One region of the Kitasatospora sp. GP30 genome, then DNA from elsewhere that is predicted to be linked to it. Evidence: riboswitches for the same ligand, from Rfam matches in the RefSeq annotation. Region 1 holds a riboswitch; the other holds the start of a gene.
The links. A riboswitch is a leader RNA that binds a small molecule or an ion and turns the genes downstream of it on or off. The one in region 1 is predicted to bind glycine.

Region 1 (9,638 bases):
AGCAGGTTGCAGAGCACGATGAAGAAGGCGGCGATCATGGTGACGCCGAGGATCTTGGGCAGGTCGTTGTCCTTGATCGCGGAGACCGCGAAGAAGCCGATGCCCTGCATCGAGAAGACCTGCTCGGTGATGACCGCGCCGCCGAGCAGCAGGCCCAGGTCCATGCCGAAGATGGTGAGGATCGGGGTGAGCGCGGCGCGCAGCCCGTGCCGGATCACCACCTTGCGCTCGATCAGGCCCTTGGCCCGCGCGGTGCGGATGTAGTCCTCGCTCATCGTCTCCAGCATCCCGGCGCGGGTGAGCCGGGCGTAGAGCGCGGAGTAGAGGAAGGCCAGCGACACCCAGGGCAGGATCAGGTTGGTGAACCAACCGACCGGGTCATCGGTGAAGTTGACGTAGTGCAGGTTGTCGAAGACGACCCACTTGTAGCTGAACAGGTAGTGCAGGATCGCGCCGGTGAAGAAGATCGGCAGCGAGACGCCGGCCAGCGCGATGCCCATCGAGAAGCGGTCGAAGAAGGACTTGGGCCGCAGCGCCGAGATCACGCCGGTGGTCACACCGGAGAGCAGCCACAGCACCGCGGCGCCGAGCGCCAGCGAGAAGGTCACCGGGATCCGGCTCTCGATCTCGGGCCAGACCTCGATGTGGTTCTTGAACGAGTAGCCGAAGCAGGGAACGTGGCAAGTGGACGCGTCCGGGCCGTACTTGTACGTGGCACCGACGAAGATCTGCTTGACGAAGTGCCAGAACTGCTCGTACAGCGGCTGGTCGAAACCCAGGTTCTTCTTGACCGCGGCCAGCGCCTCGGGGCTCGGGTTCTTGCCGATGTACTGGGCGGCCAACTGGTCGGTGGTCTCACCGGCCAGGCGCGGTAGCAGGAAGAAGATGCCGAAGGTGACCGCGCTGACGACCAGTAGCAGTACCAGGGCGGCGAACGTCCTGCGGAGGATGTAGAAGAACACAGTCGGACGGCTTGGGGCCCGCCCCGACCTTGGGTCCCGGTGGGGACCGGCGGTCGGGGCGGGGCTCCGCTCGCCTTCACCTGCCTTCAGGGATGGTGAGCCGGACTCTTACGTGGTGGGTCTCGATGACCCGGTGGTGCCGCTTAGTTGTTGCCGGTGGTACCGATGTTGAGGTAGTCGTACTCGCCACTGAACGCCGAGGTGGAGACCATGTTGGTGGCGCTGGCCGGGCGGTAGTTGAAGACCTTGAAGTCGGTCAGCGGCACGTAGGCCGCGTCACCCATGACCTGCTTGTCGATCTGGACGTAGTCCTGGTTGCGGGCGTCCCCGGAGTTGTTGGCGGCAGCGTCGTCGAGCAGGCTGTTGACCTTCGGGTCGTTCAGCAGCGCGATGTTGCTGTTGCCGGAGGCCTTGATCGCCCGGCTGTCGGTGATCTGCTGCAGGAAGCCGTAGCCGGTCGGCCAGTCGGCGCCCCACTGCATCATCATCATGCCGACACCGTGCTGGTTGATGAAGTCCGGCACGCCCGCGTAGTCGGTGAAGTACTTGCCCTGCGGGTACTGCTGGATCTCCAGCTGGATGCCGACCTTGGCCAGCGCGCCCTGGATCGCGGTGGCGGCCTTGACCTCGGTGTCACGCTCGGTGCGCGCCGTGATCACGGTCTTGAAGCCGTCCGGGTGGCCGCAGGCCTTGAGCTCGGCCTTGGCCTTGTCGTCGTCACCCTTGTTGCCGGGGGTGGCGTAGGTGTCGAAGTCCTGGTGGCCGGTGACGTCCGGCGGCAGGATGGTGGTGGCGATGTCACCGCGGATCGGGCCGCCCTCGGCGGTCTGCACCGCGACCTTGTCGATCGCGTACTCCACGGCCTTGCGGCAGTCGACGTTGTCCAGCGGCGCCTGCTTGGTGTTGAGCGCCAGATAGGCGAGCCGGCCGCCGGCCGCGTTGTCGCTCTGCGCCTTCAGCTTCGGGTCCAGCAGGATCTTGGCCTGGGTCTGCGGGTCGACACCGCCGCCGACCAGGTCGACCTGGGCGTTGCCGGACATCAGGTCCTGGTCGATGGTCTGCTGGTCGATGTTCATCTTCAGCACGATCTTGTCCGCGAGCTGCTTGCGGAGCGGGTCGGTGCTCGGGTCCCAGTTGGTGTTGGGCACCAGCACGGCGCCCTTGCCGTCGTCGTACGACTGGAACTTGTAGGAGCCGCTGGAGACGATGTGCTTCACGTAGTTGGCGCCGTCGTCCTTGGCCTGCGGCACCGGCGCGGTGTCGGGCGCGCTGACCAGGTAGTCGAAGTCGGCGAACGGCTGCTTGAGCTGGAAGGTGATGGTGGTGTCGTCCGGCGTCCCGATCGAGTGCAGGCCGGCCGGGTCCTTGTCCTTGTAGGGACCCTGGTACGGCGTGGGGTTGTCGACCAGGTACTGCTGGAAGTAGGTCGGGCCGTTGGAGAGCACGTCGGGCGCGAAGTTGCTGCGCTCGATGGCGTACTTGACGTCCTTGGAGGTGATCGGGGTGCCGTCGTCGTACTTCAGGCCCGGGCGCAGCTTGTAGGTCCAGGTCTTGCCGTCCGCGCTGACCTGGCCCATGCCCTGCGCCAGGTCCGGGGCCAGCTTGTTGCCCTGCTGACCGGCGGCGGGGGTGAAGGTGGTCAGCGAACGGGCGTACAGCCGCGCGAAGTTGTAGATGTAGGCGTAGTAGGTGTTCCCCGGGTCCAGCGAGTCCGGGGTTCCCTTCATCTCGTAGGTGACCGTCCCGCCCTTGTGGTCGGAGGCGTTCGCGATGCCCTTGGTGGCGGCGTTGGCACCGGCGGCGGACGAGGATCCGCCCGTGGTGCCGCCCTTGCTGCTGGCGCAGCCGCTCACCACCAGCACAGCGGTGGCGGCTGCCGCGGCCAGGGCGAGAGTACGATTACGGCGCATTGCTGGATCAACCCCTTGCAAGTGTGTCGTGGGTCAAACGAACTGAGTGGGACTCAGGCGAACTGAGTGGCACTCAGACGAGCCGAGTGGGACTCAGAGGATCAGTTGCTGCGCGGGTCGAGCGCGTCGCGCAGTCCGTCACCCAGCAGGTTGAAGGCGAGCACGGTGATGAAGATCGCCACGCCCGGGACGATGAGGTACTGCGGGTCCACCTGGTAGTAGTTGATCGCGTCGTTCATCATCCCGCCCCAGGAGGCCTGCGGCGGCTGGATGCCGACTCCGAGGAAGCTCAGGCCGGCCTCGAAGAGGATGTTGGTCGGGATCAGCAGGGTCGAGTAGACCAGGATCGGACCGACCAGGTTCGGCAGCAGCTCCTTGAACAGGATGAACGGGCCTCGGGCGCCCAGCGATCGGGCCGCGAAGACGAACTCCCGCTCGCGCAGCGAGAGCGTCTGCCCGCGCACGATCCGGCCCATGTAGGGCCAGTTGAAGAAGCCGATCACGAAGATCAGCACGCTGATGTGGAGCGGCAGGCCGTGCATTCCGAAGGCGCCGCCCTGGAGCGAGGCCGAGATCGAGATGGCGAACAGCAGCAGCGGGAAGGCCAGGAAGGTGTCCATCACCCGGCTGATCGCGGTGTCCACCCAGCCGCCGTAGTAGCCGGCGATCACGCCGAGCACGGTGCCGATGGTGTTGGACAGCAGGGTGGCGCCGAAGGCGACCAGCAGCGAGACCCAGGAGCCCTCGATGATCCGGGAGAGCAGGTCGCGCCCGAGCCCCGGGTCGATGCCCAGCAGGTGGCTGCCGCTCATGCCACCGAAGTTGCCGTTCGGCAGGCCGCCGAGGTCGGCGTTCAGCAGGTCGGGGTTCTGGGCGTTCGGGTCCAGACCGAAGGCCGATTCGATCGGCTTGGCCAGCACCGCGAGCAGGATCAGCAGGATGACCACGATCCCGCCGGCCATGGCCGCCTTGTCGCGCTTGAAGCGCAGCCAGGCGATCCGGCCGAGCGAGCGGCCCTCGATGCGGGTCTGCGGCGCGTCGGCGATCGGCGCCCCCGGGTCCGGCGGAATGGCGGCGGTGGTGTCGGTGGTTGTGCTCATCAGCAGTTGGCGTCCCCTCGCCGACGGTCGTCGGCCCAAGGCAGCCCGAAATCGGGCATGGCGGTGTCAGGTCCTGGTCAGAGCCTGCTTGCCATACGTTCGGGCTGCTCGGCTGGTGCGGTGCGCAGAACTCTTCACGTTCTCGCCAGTTCGGCGCCAGCCCCCATTGGTGAAGGATGCCCAACTGTGATCTACCGATTATCGAGATCCCTAAACCCGCCATGCGCACACCAGCTATGACCGCCTGGTCCAGCAGGCCACTGGATACGGTAGTTGACAGCCCGTCAGAAAGCGTGGAGGACGACATGGCTGTGCCCGGGCCGTTATCGACGACCCGGGCACCGGATACTCAGGTTCCGCTCAAGTCCCGCATGAGCGTTCGTTATGCGAACAGGGGTGTCCGCTCAGCGGCCGGGCCAGGGCTGCTGCGGCCACGGGCTCGGCGTCGGATAGCCGTAGCCGGTCGGCATCGGATACGGCGGCACGGCCGGCGGCGGGGTCGCCTCGCGGTGGTAGAACGGCCGGGCGTTGGCCCGCATCCAGAGCGCCACCGGGTCGTAGTCGTCGCTCAGCGCCACCGTGGAGACCGCCAACCCCTGCGGGGCCTGTGAGATGGCCCGCTGCATCAGCGCCCGCACCGCCTCCACGGCCGGCGGCGAGTTGTCGTACAGCTCCAGCCCGATCGCCAGATAGGGCTCCCCCAGCACCGGCCGCACCCAGGCCCGGCGCAGCGCCCGCACCGGACGCACGGAGGGCGCCTGGTGCTGCAGCAGCCCGAAGAACGCCTCGGTGCCCGGCACCTGGGGCTCACTCAGCCGCAACGGCCCGGCGGGCAACCGGTCCAAGCCGGCCGCGATCCGGCGCAGGTCGGCCCACGGCACCCCGACCCCGCCGCCGGGCGTGTGCGGGTTGAGCCACAGGCCCCAGCGGGTCCGGTAGAGGGTGGCGGCGATCTCCTTGCCGCTGATCACCTCGTGCGCCCGGCTCCAACCGCTGGCGGTCAACTGCTCGGGCGAGGTGACGGCCGGCGCGTAGCCGTGGCCGCCGATGTCCATGTTCCCGTACTGGGCGTCCGGGCTGCCCGGGCTGCCGTGCCACAGCAGCATCCACACCCGGCCCGCCGACAGCTCCCGCAGCAGCTGCTCATAGGCCTCGAACCGGTCCGGGGCGACCTCTTTGAGGGCCCGCTCCAGGGTGCCCGGGTCGGTTCCCGGGACCGAGGCCGGGCTCCACGGCCCTGCTCCGCCCGTCGCTCCCGTCGTCACCGCACGCGCCCTTCTCTCGACTCGCCCATCGCCGGATCAACCCCGCTGGTAGAACGGGCGCACCTGGGTCAGCATCCAGTCCACCACCGGGTCCGCCACCAGGTCCAGCAGCACGATGTGCACTCCCCCGGGGAGGGGGGCCACGCCCAGCGCCCGGCCCAGCGCGGCGTTCGCCCCGGCCGGGTCGGCGGGTTGGGACGGATCCAGCTGCACGCCCACGAACAGCACCGTCGGCTCGCCCTCCACCGAGGCCAGCGCCCGACGGGCCGTCAGTACTCCTGGCAGCGCGGCCAGCTCGGCGCAGACGGCGGTCAGGAACGCCACCGGCTCCTCGTTCGGCTCCGGCTCGCGCAGCGCCACCCGGGCGCCGTCGCCGACCGGCGCGTCCGGCGCCCCGGCGACCGCGTCCCAGCGCTGCTCGCGCGGCCCGCGGCGCAGCTCGCCGACGCCCTCGGGCGGCACCGGGATGCCGACGGGGGCGTCCGGGTTGACGGCGATGCCGAGCCCGAGCGGCAGCCCGCGGGCGAACTCCCAGGCCGGGGCGACCGCGCAGGACATTCCCGGCGCATGCCGGACGAACTGCTCCTCGGAGGAGAAGACCGGGACATAACGGGCGCCGGCCAGCTCGATGGTCGGCAGGTCGAGCGCCTGACCGGATGGATCGGCGCCGACCGGCAGCGGGATCCACACCTGACTGCGCGCCAGCACCTCGATCACCCGGGGCGTCGCGCCCGGGTCCCCGATCGCCGCGCTGAGCACCTGCTCCAGCTCGTTCGCCGGCCACCCTCCGCCGGTCGGCGGCTGCCCCGGCTCGGCCCACGCGGGCGCGGGCACGGCAAACCCCTGAGTCTCCACCGGAGCAGACTACTAGGCGGCGGCCGGCCGACTGGCCACTGTCCCGCCGCCGGCACCGCCCCCACTCCCGCTGAGCGAACGGGCATGCCATGATGTGCGCGACAAACCGAACTTCATACTGGCCGTTCGAACCCGCGCGGGAGAGTCCGGAGGTGCCGCAGGGCACGGACCGGCGCCGAAGGAGCAAGTCCTCCCCGGAATCTCTCAGGCACCCGATACCGCGTGGGCGAGGCGAATCTGGAAAGCGGAACACGGCCGTGCCGTGCGCCCACCCACGGTGCAAGCCGCGCCATGCTGGTCGCGGTGAAGCTCTCAGGTTGTGACGACAGACGGGGAGACTCCACCGTCCCTCCTTGCCCACCATCGGGCGAGAAGGGCCCATCTGCCTGTTACAGACCGGAGTCCCGCCATGTCCCCGCGCCTGACCGCGCTCGACGCCCTGCACCGCGCCCTCGGGGCGACCATGACCGACTTCGCCGGCTGGGACATGCCGCTGCGGTACGGCAGCGAGCGCGAGGAGCACCTCGCCGTCCGCACCAAGGCCGGCCTGTTCGACCTCTCGCACATGGGCGAGATCACCGTCTCCGGCCCGCAGGCCGGCGAGCTGCTGGACCACGCGCTGGTCGGCTTCATCTCCGCGCTCGGCGTGCTGCGCGCCCGCTACACCATGATCTGCCGGGAAGACGGCGGCATCCTGGACGACCTGATCGTCTACCGCACCGCCGAGAACGAGTACATGGTGGTCGCCAACGCCTCCAACGCCCAGGTGGTGCTGGACGCGCTGACCGAGCGCGCGGCCGGCTTCGACGCCGTGGTGCGCGACGACCGCGACGCCTACGCGCTGCTCGCCGTCCAGGGCCCGGAGGCGAACGCGATCCTCTCCTCGGTCACCGACGCCGACCTGCCGGGGCTGAAGTACTACGCGCTGCTGCCCGCCACCGTCGCCGACAAGCAGGTGTGGCTGGCCCGCACCGGCTACACCGGCGAGGACGGCTTCGAGATCTTCTGCGCCCCCGCCGACGCCGAGCACCTGTGGCACGCGCTCACCGAGGCCGGCGCCCCGCACGGCCTGGTCCCGGCCGGCCTGTCCTGCCGCGACACGCTGCGCCTGGAGGCCGGCATGCCGCTCTACGGGCACGAGCTGGACACCTCGCTGACCCCGTTCGACGCCGGCCTCGGCCGCGTGGTCCGGTTCGACAAGACCACCAACGGCGGCGACTTCGTCGGCCGCAAGGCCCTGGAGGCGGCCGCCGCCCAGGCCGAGGTGAACCCGCCGCGCAAGCTGGTCGGCCTGGTCTCCGAGGGCCGGCGGGTGCCGCGCGCCGAGTACGCCGTGGTCGACGCCGAGGGCAACCCGATCGGCCGGATCACCTCCGGCGCCCCCTCCCCGACGCTGGGCAAGCCGATCGCCATCGCCTACCTGGACGCCGCCTTCGCGGCTCCCGGCACCGCCGTCGCGGTGGACGTGCGCGGCAAGCACGAGCCGGTCGAGGTCGTCGCGCTGCCGTTCTACAAGCGCGCCCGCTGATCCCGTCCCCCACACCGTCCGCCGGACCGCGGTCCACTGAGCGGACCGCTTCCGCACACCCGCTTCGCGCTAATGGAGAATGAGCTCATGAGCAACCCGCAGAACCTGCAGTACAGCAAGGAGCACGAGTGGCTGACCGAGGCCGACGCTGACGGCGTGTCGACCGTCGGCATCACCGAGCACGCCGCCGGCGCGTTGGGCGACATCGTCTACGTGGACCTGCCGTCCGTGGGCGACACCGTGACCGCCGGCGAGACCTGTGGCGAGCTCGAGTCGACCAAGTCGGTCAGCGACCTGTACTCGCCGGCCACCGGCGAGGTCGTCGCGGTCAACCAGGACGTCATAGACGAGCCGGCCCTGGTCAACTCGGCCGCCTTCGCCGGTGGCTGGCTGTTCAAGCTCAAGGTCACCGACACCGACGACCTGCTGAGCGCCGACGAGTACACCGCGTTCACCGCGGGCTGACTCATCTGGAAGGGCGGCCGCAGCGCGGCGGCCGCCCTCCGTCCCACCCGTCGCCCGCCGCCGCCCTTCCGGCGACGCGCTGCGCGCGACACCCCCTCAGCACCAGAGCCCCACGGGAAGACGCCACCATGACGGTTCTCAACCAGTCCCTCCACGCTCTCGACCCGGAGATCGCCGCCGCGGTCGACGCCGAGCTGCACCGCCAGCAGTCCACCCTGGAAATGATCGCCTCCGAGAACTTCGCCCCGGTGGCGGTCATGGAGGCCCAGGGGTCGGTGCTGACCAACAAGTACGCCGAGGGCTACCCCGGCAAGCGCTACTACGGCGGCTGCGAGCACGTCGACGTGGTCGAGCAGATCGCCATCGACCGGATCAAGGCGCTGTTCGGCGCCGAGGCCGCCAACGTCCAGCCGCACTCCGGCGCGCAGGCCAACGCCGCCGCGATGTTCGCGCTGATCCAGCCGGGCGACACCATCCTGGGCCTCAACCTGGCCCACGGCGGTCACCTGACCCACGGCATGAAGATCAACTTCTCCGGCAAGCTCTACAACGTGGTGGCCTACCACGTGGACGAGAAGACCAGCCTGGTCGACATGGAGGAGGTGGAGCGCCTCGCCAAGGAGCACCAGCCCAAGCTGATCATCGCCGGCTGGTCCGCCTACCCCCGCCAGCTCGACTTCGCCGAGTTCCGCCGGATCGCCGACGAGGTCGGCGCCCTGCTGATGGTCGACATGGCGCACTTCGCCGGCCTGGTCGCGGCCGGCCTGCACCCGTCCCCGGTGCCCTACGCGGACGTGGTCACCACCACCACCCACAAGACCCTGGGCGGCCCGCGCGGCGGTGTGATCCTCTCCAAGGCCGCGCTGGCCAAGAAGATCAACTCCGCGGTCTTCCCCGGCCAGCAGGGCGGCCCGCTGGAGCACGTGATCGCCGGCAAGGCGGTGGCCTTCAAGGTCGCGGCCTCCGAGGAGTTCAAGGAGCGCCAGCAGCGCACCCTGGAGGGCGCCAAGATCCTGGCCGCCCGCCTGCTCCAGGACGACGCCACGGCGGCCGGTGTCTCCGTGCTCTCCGGCGGCACCGACGTCCACCTGGTCCTGGTCGACCTGCGCAACAGCGAGCTCAACGGCCAGGACGCCGAGGACCGCCTGCACGAGGTCGGCATCACGGTCAACCGCAATGCGGTGCCGAACGACCCGCGCCCGCCGATGGTCACCTCCGGCCTGCGGATCGGCACCCCGGCGCTGGCCACCCGCGGCTTCCAGGCCGAGGACTTCACCGAGGTCGCCGACATCATCGCCGAGACCCTGCTGCCGAACTTCGACGAGGCCAAGATCGCCGCGCTGCGCACCCGGGTGACCGCGCTGGCCGAGAAGTACCCGCTCTACCCGGAGCTCTAGGCAGCACCCGGCACCGTGGCCGACGTCACCCCCGTCGGCCCGGTCCGTTCCCCCGGGGCACCGCGCACACTGGAACGTGAGCCGGTGCCCCGCACCATGCAGTTCCCCGCTTTCCTTCCGGTCCACGAGACCAGACAAGGACGTCCCCCGTGGCCA
Region 2 (9,638 bases), on a different contig from region 1:
CAACTGCTCTGCGCCCCACGAGGTTTGACCGTACCTTTCCATCGAGGGGGTCACCCTAGCGAAAGGCGTCAACTGTCATGGCCGGAAAATTCGAGCTGTTCACCGACGAACGCGGCATGCACCGGTTCCGGCTCAAGGCGAGCAATGGGTCGGTGATCGTGGTCGGTGACGCGCACGAGACCCGTGAGGATCTGCTGAAGAACATCGAGTCGCTGCGCAAGCTCGCGCCGTACGCCCAGGTGCAGGAGACGGCGGCCGGCACGGCCTGAGCGCGGGCCGGCCATCGGCGCGGGGAGCGGGGCACCGGCCCGCTCCCCGCGCCGGTCGTGGTCCACCTAACCGGAATTGGACCTGTGCCCACCCGCTGACCAGCCGTAAGCTCGGGCCATGCAGATCTCGATCATCGATGCGTTCACCGAGCGCCCGTTCGCGGGCAACCCCGCTGCCGTCTGCCTGCTGCCGGACGGCGACTGGCCCGAGGAGCGGTGGCTGCGCCAGGTGGCCCGCGAGATGAACCTCTCCGAGACCGCGTTCGTCCGGCGGCTGCCGGACGGCGACTGGGCGCTGCGCTGGTTCACCCCGATGACCGAGGTCCCGCTCTGCGGCCATGGCACCCTGGCCGCGACCCATGCGCTGCGCACCGGGGGGCTGGTCGCGGCGGAGCCGGTGCGGTTCCACACGCTGAGCGGTGTGCTGACCGCCACCCCGCGTCCCGACGGCCGGATCGGCCTGGATCTGCCGACGGCCGCGCTGACCGAGACGGCGGTCCCGGACGGGCTGGCCGAGGCGCTCGGCGCTGCGGTGCTGAGCTGCCGCGACACCGGCGGACTGGGCATCCTGGTGGCCGAGTTGGGCAGTGAGCACGCGGTCCGCGGGCTGGCGCCGGACCTCGCCGCGATCACCCGGCAGCCGGCCCGCGGTGTCGCCGTCACCGCGCGGGCGGAGGACCGGGAGGGCGGCTACGACTTCGTCTCGCGCTACTTCGCCCCGGCCGCCGGGGTGGCGGAGGACCCGGTCACCGGCAGCGCGCACACCGCGCTGACCCCGTTCTGGGCCGAGCGCCTCGGCCGCACCGGGCTGACCGGGTACCAGGCCTCGGTGCGCGGCGGGCTGCTCGACTGCGAGCTGCTGGGCGACCGCGTCCGGCTGGCCGGGCACGCGGTGACGGTGGTCGAGGGGACCCTGCGCGCCCACCCCCGCTGAGCAAGCGCTCAGTCACATCTGCTCGGTCACCCCGTGGGCAGCCACGAGACGTGCCCCGCCAGCAGCACGTAGCCCACGAAGGCGGTGGTGTCGATCAGCGCATGGGCGGCCACCATCGGCATCACCCGCCCCCAGCGCCGGTAGAGCAGCACGAAGACGGCGCCCATCACCATGTTGCCGACCAGCCCGCCGATCCCCTGGTAGAGGTGGTAGGAGCCGCGCACCGCGGCGCTGGTCAGCAGCACGGCGGCGGGCGTCCAGCCGCGCTGGTCGAGCCGGCGGACCAGGTAGCCGAGCACCACCACCTCCTCCAGCACCGCGTTCTGGCAGGCGGAGAGGACCAGCACCGGGATCCGCCACCAGACGTCGGGCAGGCCGGACGGGACGACCGTGAGGTTGAAGCCCGCCGCCCGGGAGGCGAAGTACAGCGCCAGGCCGGTGCCCCCGATCACGGCGGCCACGGCGGCGCCACGGCCGAGGTCGGCCGCCTTGCGGCGCAGGTCGAAGCCGAGCACCCGCAGCGAGGTGCCCTCGCGCACCAGCAGGTAGCCGACCAGCGCCACCGGCATCAGCCCGCGGGTGATGTAGTAGAGCTGGTAGGCCAGGTCGATCCAGGGCCGACCGGGGGCCGCCGAGCTGTTCAGCGCGGCGGTCTGGTGGGCCAGCCCCACGTTGCGGGTGGCCGAGTCGACGAAGCTGATCAGCGCACTGACCCCGCTAGCACCGAGCGACAGCCCGAGGACGATCAGCAGCTCGATCCCGAGCAGTCGGCGCCGCCGGTCACCGGGCGGCAGGGTGTCCGCGGGCTGCGCGGGCGGTGCGATCGTCATGGCGGATCATCTTGTCACACCCGGATGAGGCGACCTCGACGGCAAATCGTCACCCCACCGGCCAGTTGTGCACCGGCTCGCCCGCCCGCATCAGCTCCATGTACCGCTGAGTCATGGTGGCCAACGCGGTCGCCCGGTCCATGCCGTGCCGCTCGCACAGCTGGTGCACGGTGGCCGCCTGCCAGGCCGCGCCATTGGTGCGGCGCAGGCAGCGCTGCTCGATGATCCCCAGGTAGCGGTCCCGGTCGGCCGGCAGCACGCCCCACTCGTCCAGGCCCTGGTAGGCCAGTGGCAGCAGTTCACCGAGCACCAGGTCGACCACCGGTACCGCCGCGGGCGCGCCCCGGCTGCCGCGGCCCGGGCGGGGCCACTGCACCACCGCGTCGATGCCGTAGCGGGCCGCAGTGTGGAAGTTCCGGTCGGCATGGGCGAACGGCAGCCTGGTCCAGATCGGCCGGGGCTGCTCGGCCAGCGCGCGGACCAGCCCGTAGTAGAACGCGGCGTTGGCCAGGATGTCGGCCACCGTCGGCCCGGCCGGCAGGCAGCGGTTCTCCACCCGCAGGTGCGGCCTGCCGTCGGTCACGTCGTAGACCGGCCGGTTCCAGCGGTAGATGGTCCCGTTGTGCAGCCGCATCTCGCCGAGCCGCGGCACGCCGCCGGAGGCGAGCACCTTGGCCGGGTCCTCGTCGTCGCAGATCGGCAGCAGGGCCGGGAAGTAGCGCATGTTCTCGGCGAACAGCTCCGGCGCCGAGTCCACCCAGCGCTCCCCGAACCAGGTGATCGGGCGCACCCCCTGGGCCTTCAGCTCGGCCGAACGGGTGTCGCAGGCCTGCTGGAAGAGCACCGGACGGGTCTCCCGCCACAGCTCCCGGCCGAACAGGAACGGCGCGTTGGCACCGAGTGCGACCTGCACGGCGGCGATCGCCTGGGCCGCGTTCCAGACCGGTGCGAACCGGTCCGGGGTCACCTGGAGGTGCAGTTGGAGCGAGGTGGCGGCGGCCTCGGCGACCATGCTCACCGACTCCAGCTGCAGGTGCTCCACGCCCTCGATGTCCAGCGCGATGTCCTCGCCGCGGGCCGCCATGATCTGGTCGCTGAGCAGGCTGTAGCGGTTGTTGTGGCTCATCGAGTCCCGCCCGGTGTGCACGGTCTCCAGGGTCGGCAGCACGCCCACCATGATGATCCGGGCACCGGCCTCGGCCGCCCGCCGGTCCGCGTACCGCAGGCCGGTGTCCAGCTCCTCCCGCAGCTCCTCGAAGACATGGCCGCTGAGCTGGTGCGGAGCGACGTTGACCTCGATGTTGAACTGGCCCAGCTCGGTCTGGAAGTCAGGCGAGCCGATCGCCGCGAGCACCTTCTCGTTGCGCATCAGCGGCAGACCCTGCTCGTCCGCCAGGTTGAGCTCTATCTCCAGGCCCATCATGGCCCGGGGCCGGTCGAAACGCTGCTCGTGCAGCATCCGCTCCAGGGCCTCCTGACAGGACTGCAGCTTGCGACGGTAGTGCTGCCGGTCCGACAGGTCGGCCCGGGTTGCGATGACTTTCTCCCCCATGGATACCCCCTTCGCCCGGTCCACCGTGCCCTGCATCATGCCCATCCGGAAGATCGATACCCGAGCGCTTCTAATGCCCTATGCCACAAGGGAACTGACGATTTCTCAGCTATCGCTCGACTTGCCGGGCACGACAGAAGGTGATAAACAGGTCACCCTGCGCACTTGTTCGAGTGGACTTCGAGTCCCGGCCCGGCCGCACCGGTTCCGACCCCGGTGCGGCGTGCCGCTGCCCGGAGCCCGCGCGCTCAGCCCCGCGATCACGCCCAACCGGACCCGGCCCTGTCGCGCCACGCCGGTATGCCGCCTTCGCACGCCGATCTCGCATGGAGAGGCGACCCGCCATGACCCTGCAGACACCCCAGCCACCGCCCAGCGCCCTGCGTGCCGTGCTGGCCGCCCTGAGCTCGCCGACCGCCCTGCGGCAGCCCGGCGCGGCAGCCCCGCGAAATACCGTGGGCGCCCTGCTGCCGGCCCATCCGCTGGCAGTCCATCAGCTGCCGCCGGGCACCACGACGGCGCGTGCGCTGGCCGCCGCGCCGCGGACCGGCTGGCGGTTCCTGGTCAAGCACGGCACGGTGGTGGTGGCGGCGGCCGAGGTGGTGAGGTCGGCGGAGGGGCACACCTTCGCGCACTTCGCGGCCGGCCCCTACCCGGACTCCACGGTCCGGGCGCTGGCCGAGGCCTGGCAGCTGGTCCAGCAGCGGCGCACGGCCTACCAGCCCCGGCTGCTCTCGATGCCCGACCACTACGCGACCGCCCTGTGGCTGCACGCGACGGACGCCGATCCGGCGGGCGACCTGCTGCTGCCACTGGCCCCCGCGCCGCTCGGCATCACCGCGCACCGGGCCTACCCGGCCGGTGAGCTGCTCGCCCTGCTCGGCCGCCCGGCACCGCGGGTCACCGCAGTGGCCTGAGTAGTCGCCTGAGCACCGCCTGACACCCTCCGAACAGACCATCAACGGGCCACCCGACCGAGTCATGGTCGGGTGGCCCGTTTGCCCGCGCACCACGGTCGGACCCATCTGAATGGGTGATCTCTGGGCTGTAGTTGTGGCGCAAGTCACCAAAAGGGCTGCGCAATGGGGTTTGGGCGCGGACACTGGAGAGAGCGTGGCAGGACCACCTGTCCTACCCACAGAAGCGCTGGTTCACACCTGCGTTCCGCTGCGGGGGGCGTGAAGCGTGAGTAGTGAAACGAGGTACCACGATGTGCCAGCACCGACCTGAGTGCCCGTCGGCCGATTCCCCTGACCGTGAGGCGGCGGTTCCCGTCGCCCGCCACCCCGAGCAGGGCTGGAGCCTGCTCTGCAACGGAGTCCTGCTCTTCGAGGACACCGGCGAGCTGCTGCCGGACGGCCGGGTGATCGCGCCGCGCCGAACGCTGCTGGTCGCCGCCTGACCTCCACGAGCGCATCCCGGGCGGAGCACTGCGGATGTGACTCCGGATGTGACGAAGTGCCCTGCGGCAGCCACCGCAGGGCACTTCGTCATCGGGCGCTAAGCCCTCCCGGTGCTGCTCAGACGCCGTACTCGTCGAGCGGCGGGCAGGAGCAGACCAGGTTGCGGTCGCCGTAGGCGCCGTCGATCCGGCCCACCGGCGGCCAGTACTTGTCCGCCGGGTTGACGCCCGCCGGGAAGACCGCCTCCTGGCGCGAGTAGCCGTGCTTCCAGTCGCCGGCCAGGTTGGCGGCGGTGTGCGGGGCGTTGCGCAGCGGGTTGTCGTCCGCGGCCCACTCGCCGGAGCCGACCTTGTCGATCTCCGCGCGGATCTCGATCATCGCCTCGCAGAAGCGGTCGATCTCGTACAGGTCCTCCGACTCGGTGGGCTCGATCATCAGCGTGCCGGCCACCGGGAAGGACATGGTCGGGGCGTGGAAGCCGTAGTCGATCAGGCGCTTGGCGATGTCGTCCACGGTCACCCCCGTCTCCTTGGTGAGCGGGCGCAGGTCGATGATGCACTCGTGCGCCACCAGGCCGCCCGGGCCGGTGTAGAGCACCGGGAAGTGCGGGGCCAGCCGCTTGGCGATGTAGTTGGCGTTCAGCACGGCCACCTGGGTGGCGCGCTTGAGGCCCTCGCCGCCCATCAGCCGGACGTACGCCCAGGAGATCGGCAGGATCGCCGCCGAGCCCCAGGGCGCGGCCGAGATCGGGCCGACACCGGTGGCCGGGCCCGCCTCGCCCTGCAGCGGGTGGTTGGGCAGGTACGGCGCCAGGTGGGCGCGCACCGCGACCGGGCCGACGCCCGGGCCGCCACCGCCGTGCGGGATGCAGAAGGTCTTGTGCAGGTTCAGGTGCGACACGTCGGCGCCGAACTTGCCCGGCTTGGCCAGGCCGACCAGGGCGTTGAGGTTGGCGCCGTCGACGTAGACCTGGCCGCCGGCCTCGTGCACCAGGCCGCAGATCTCGGTGATCTGGGTCTCGTACACGCCGTGGGTGGACGGGTAGGTGACCATCAGCACGGCGAGCTGGTCGCGGTGCTGGGTGATCTTGGCCTTGAGGTCCTCGACGTCCACGTCACCGTCGGCCATGGTCTTCACCACGACGACGCGCATGCCGGCCATCACCGCGGAGGCGGCGTTGGTGCCGTGCGCCGAGGACGGGATCAGGCAGACGTCGCGCTGGGTGTCGCCGTTGGCCAGGTGGTAGGCGCGCACCGCGAGCAGACCGGCGAACTCGCCCTGCGAGCCGGCGTTCGGCTGGATCGAGACGGCGTCGTAGCCGGTGACCTCGACCAGCTGCTGCTCCAGCTGGCGGATCAGGGTCAGGTAGCCCTGGGCCTGCTCGATCGGCGCGAAGGGGTGCAGCTGGCCGAACTCCGGCCAGGTGACCGCCTCCATCTCGGTGGTGGCGTTGAGCTTCATGGTGCACGAGCCCAGCGGGATCATGCCGCGGTCCAGCGCGTAGTCCCGGTCCGAGAGGCGGCGCAGGTAGCGCAGCATCGCGGTCTCCGAGCGGTGGCTGTGGAAGACCGGGTGGGTCAGGTACTCGTCGGCGCGCAGCAGCGCGGCCGGCAGCGTGTCGGCGGCCTCGGCCACCTCGGCGCCGACCACCCCGAAGGCGGCCCAGACGATCTGCAGGTGCTCGCGGGTGGTGGTCTCGTCGCAGGAGATCGAGACGGTGTCCGCGTCGGCCTGGTAGAGGTTGACGCCCTCGGCGCGGGCGGCGGCGACCACCTCGGCGGCCCGGCCCGGCACCTTGGCGGTGACGGTGTCGAAGAACGCCCCGTGGGCGAGCTCGACGCCGCCGGCCCGCAGGCCCTCGGCCAGCGCGGCGGCGTAGCGGTGGGTGCGGCGGGCGATGTCGGCCAGGCCGTCCGGACCGTGGTAGACCGCGTACATCGAGGCCATCACGGCGAGCAGCACCTGGGCGGTGCAGATGTTGCTGGTGGCCTTCTCGCGGCGGATGTGCTGCTCGCGGGTCTGCAGCGCCAGCCGGTAGGCGCGGTGGCCGTCGGCGTCCACCGAGACGCCGACCAGGCGGCCGGGCAGCGAGCGGGCGTACTCGGCGCGGACCGAGAGGTAGCCGGCGTGCGGGCCGCCGAAGCCCATCGGCACACCGAAGCGCTGCGAGGTGCCGCAGGCTATGTCCGCGCCCAGCTCGCCGGGCGACTTGAGCAGGGTCAGCGCCAGCAGGTCGGCGGCGACGGCGACGATCGCGCCGAGGCCGTGCGCCTGCTCGATCACCGGGGCGAGGTCGCGCACCGCACCGGAGGCGCCCGGGTACTGGAGCAGCACGCCGAAGACGCCGCGCTCGGCGATCTCGGCCGGGATGCCGGCGGACAGGTCGGCGACGACCACCTCGACACCGGTCGGCACCGCGCGGGTCCGGATCACCGCGAGGGTCTGCGGCAGGGTGTCCGCGTCGACCAGGAAGACGCCGCCCTTGACCTTGGTGACCCGGCGGGCCAGCGCCATCGCCTCGGCCGCCGCGGTGCCCTCGTCGAGCAGCGAGGAGCCGGAGGTGGGCAGGCCGGTCAGGTCGGAGACCACGGTCTGGAAGTTGAGCAGCGCCTCAAGTCGGCCCTGCGAGATCTCGGGCTGGTACGGGGTGTAGGCGGTGTACCAGGCCGGGTTCTCCATGACGTTGCGCAGGATCACCGGCGGGGTGAAGGTGCCGTAGTACCCGAGCCCGATCATCGAGGCGAGCACCTGGTTGTGCCCGGCCAGCTCGCGCAGCTCGGCCAGCACCTGGGCCTCGGTGCGGCCGGCGGGCAGGTCGAGCGCGGTGATGCTGCGGATCGCCTCGGGGACGGCCGCGGTGGAGAGTTCGGCCAGCGAGCCGAAGCCCACCTGGGCGAGCATCTTCTCCTGGGCGGCGGCGTCAGGGCCGATGTGGCGCGACTGGAACGGGCTGGCCGCCTCGAGGTCGGCAAGCGTCGCGTTCTGGGAGCGACCGGCGGTCGGCTGGTCAGTCATGGTGGTCGAGGCCTCCTGGTCACGGACCGGCGGGGGCACGCAGCCACGACCCTCGCCGCCTGGGGGAACGGTGCGGCCGTGGCGGACGAGCCCGACAGGCCTCCCCCTCTGTCATCGGGACCTGAGAGCTTCGCCCGCACAGGGCTGACGCCCCGTCGGCTTGCACCGTCGGTGAGGGTGGTCGCCTCCGGTTCCCTCACCGGCGGTCCTGCCCTGCTTTCCAGAGTGACCTATTCCACACGGTACGGATGCCTGAGAGATTCCGGGGAGGGTTTGCTCCTTCGGCGCTCCGGACTATTCGAAATCGCTGGGAAATCGAAGGCCGGAGACTCTCCCGTGCGGGTTCGGCGGTCGTGTTCAGGGTACCAGCGGAGGTCATTGCCAACAGCGCTCAGGTGATCGATCGCACTCCCCCACCTGGGCGATCACCGGCTCGGACGGCCGCATCCGGCTGGCCGCTGTTCCCTTTGTGGCATTTGGTGTGAATCGACAGCGGTACCACCAGGAGAGGAACAGCGTGCAGACCGATATCGATCCCCGAGACCTGATCGGGCACAAGGCCGTGGACCGCAACGGCGACAAGATCGGCACCGTGGACGAGGTCTACCTCGACGACGCGACCGGCGAGCCCGAGTGGGCGGCCGTACGCACCGGGATCTTCGGCCGGGACGCCTTCGTGCCCCTGACCACGAGCGAGTTCTCCGGCCAGGAGCTGCGGGTGCCCTATGACAAGTCGCTGATCAAGGAGTCGCCGGACTTCGGCGTCGGCCAGCACCTCTCCCCGGCCCAGGAGCTGCAGCTCTACCGCTACTACGGGCTGGACGCCCCCACCGGCGACCGGACCGCCGCACCCGCGCCGCCCGCCCAGGGCACCGCCCGCAGCCGGGCGGACGACATGGACTTCGGTGTGACCGCACCCGCGGCGCCCGCCACCGGCCGCCCGATGGCCACCGCGCCCACCGCCCGGTCGGCCGTCGGCCGGGAGGGGCCGGTCGAGCCGACCGTCGGCCTGGACAAGCCGGTGGAGCCGACCATCGGCCTGGACAAGCCGGTGGAGCCGGCCCCCGGCCCGACCGAGCCGACCCCGGAGCAGACGCACACCGCCGCCGGCGGCGCTGGTACCACCCACCCGCCCCGCCCGATCGAGCTGACCCTGCGCGAGGAGCGCCTGGAGATCACCAACGAGTGGCACGTGCTCGGCACCGCCCGGATGCGCAAGTACGTGGTGACCGAGCCGGTGGAGCGCCGGGTGCAGGTGACCAGGGAGCGGGTCCGGGTGGAGCGGGTACCGGTGAACAGCGCCGAGCAGTCCGCGCTGTCGGCGCAGGACATCGCCGAGGCCGTCGAGGAGGTGACGCTCCGCGAGGAGCGCCCGGTGGTGCGCAAGTACCTGGCGCCGATGGAGCGGGTGCGCCTGGTGGTGGAGCGGGTCACCGAGGAGCAGGTGATCAAGGACGAGCTGCGCCGGGAGCGGGTGGAGATCCACGACAGCACCGGCTCGGCGGCGCGGGTCGACACTCATCACTGAGCCCAGCCGGGCTGCCGCGGGGGCCCCCCCCGGGGGGGGGGGGGGGGGGGCGGGGGGGGCCCCGGGGGGGGGGGGGGGGGGCCCTTTTTAAAAAATAGAAAATATAA

Region 2: linked by a shared signal. The riboswitch ahead of gcvP (aminomethyl-transferring glycine dehydrogenase) and the one ahead of gcvT (glycine cleavage system aminomethyltransferase GcvT) in region 1 are both predicted to bind glycine.

Annotation. Positions count from the first base shown of each region.
Region 1 is NZ_JARZAH010000023.1:13,979-23,616, forward strand. It holds gene P3T35_RS26445 (ABC transporter permease) at 1-962, opposite strand, end outside; gene P3T35_RS26450 (ABC transporter substrate-binding protein) at 1,106-2,872, opposite strand; gene P3T35_RS26455 (ABC transporter permease) at 2,974-3,972, opposite strand; gene P3T35_RS26460 (enhanced serine sensitivity protein SseB C-terminal domain-containing protein) at 4,377-5,165, opposite strand; gene P3T35_RS26465 (enhanced serine sensitivity protein SseB) at 5,274-6,071, opposite strand; glycine riboswitch at 6,220-6,323, shown strand; gene gcvT (glycine cleavage system aminomethyltransferase GcvT) at 6,502-7,620, shown strand; gene gcvH (glycine cleavage system protein GcvH) at 7,708-8,085, shown strand; gene glyA (serine hydroxymethyltransferase) at 8,214-9,482, shown strand; gene P3T35_RS26485 (L-serine ammonia-lyase) at 9,632-9,638, shown strand, end outside.
Region 2 is NZ_JARZAH010000014.1:160,026-169,663, forward strand. It holds gene P3T35_RS21530 (DUF1508 domain-containing protein) at 78-269, shown strand; gene P3T35_RS21535 (PhzF family phenazine biosynthesis protein) at 388-1,203, shown strand; gene P3T35_RS21540 (type II CAAX endopeptidase family protein) at 1,230-2,033, opposite strand; gene P3T35_RS21545 (glutamate--cysteine ligase) at 2,083-3,585, opposite strand; gene P3T35_RS21550 (hypothetical protein) at 3,930-4,502, shown strand; gene P3T35_RS21555 (DUF5999 family protein) at 4,796-4,987, shown strand; gene gcvP (aminomethyl-transferring glycine dehydrogenase) at 5,106-8,003, opposite strand; glycine riboswitch at 8,234-8,350, opposite strand; gene P3T35_RS21565 (DUF2382 domain-containing protein) at 8,521-9,531, shown strand.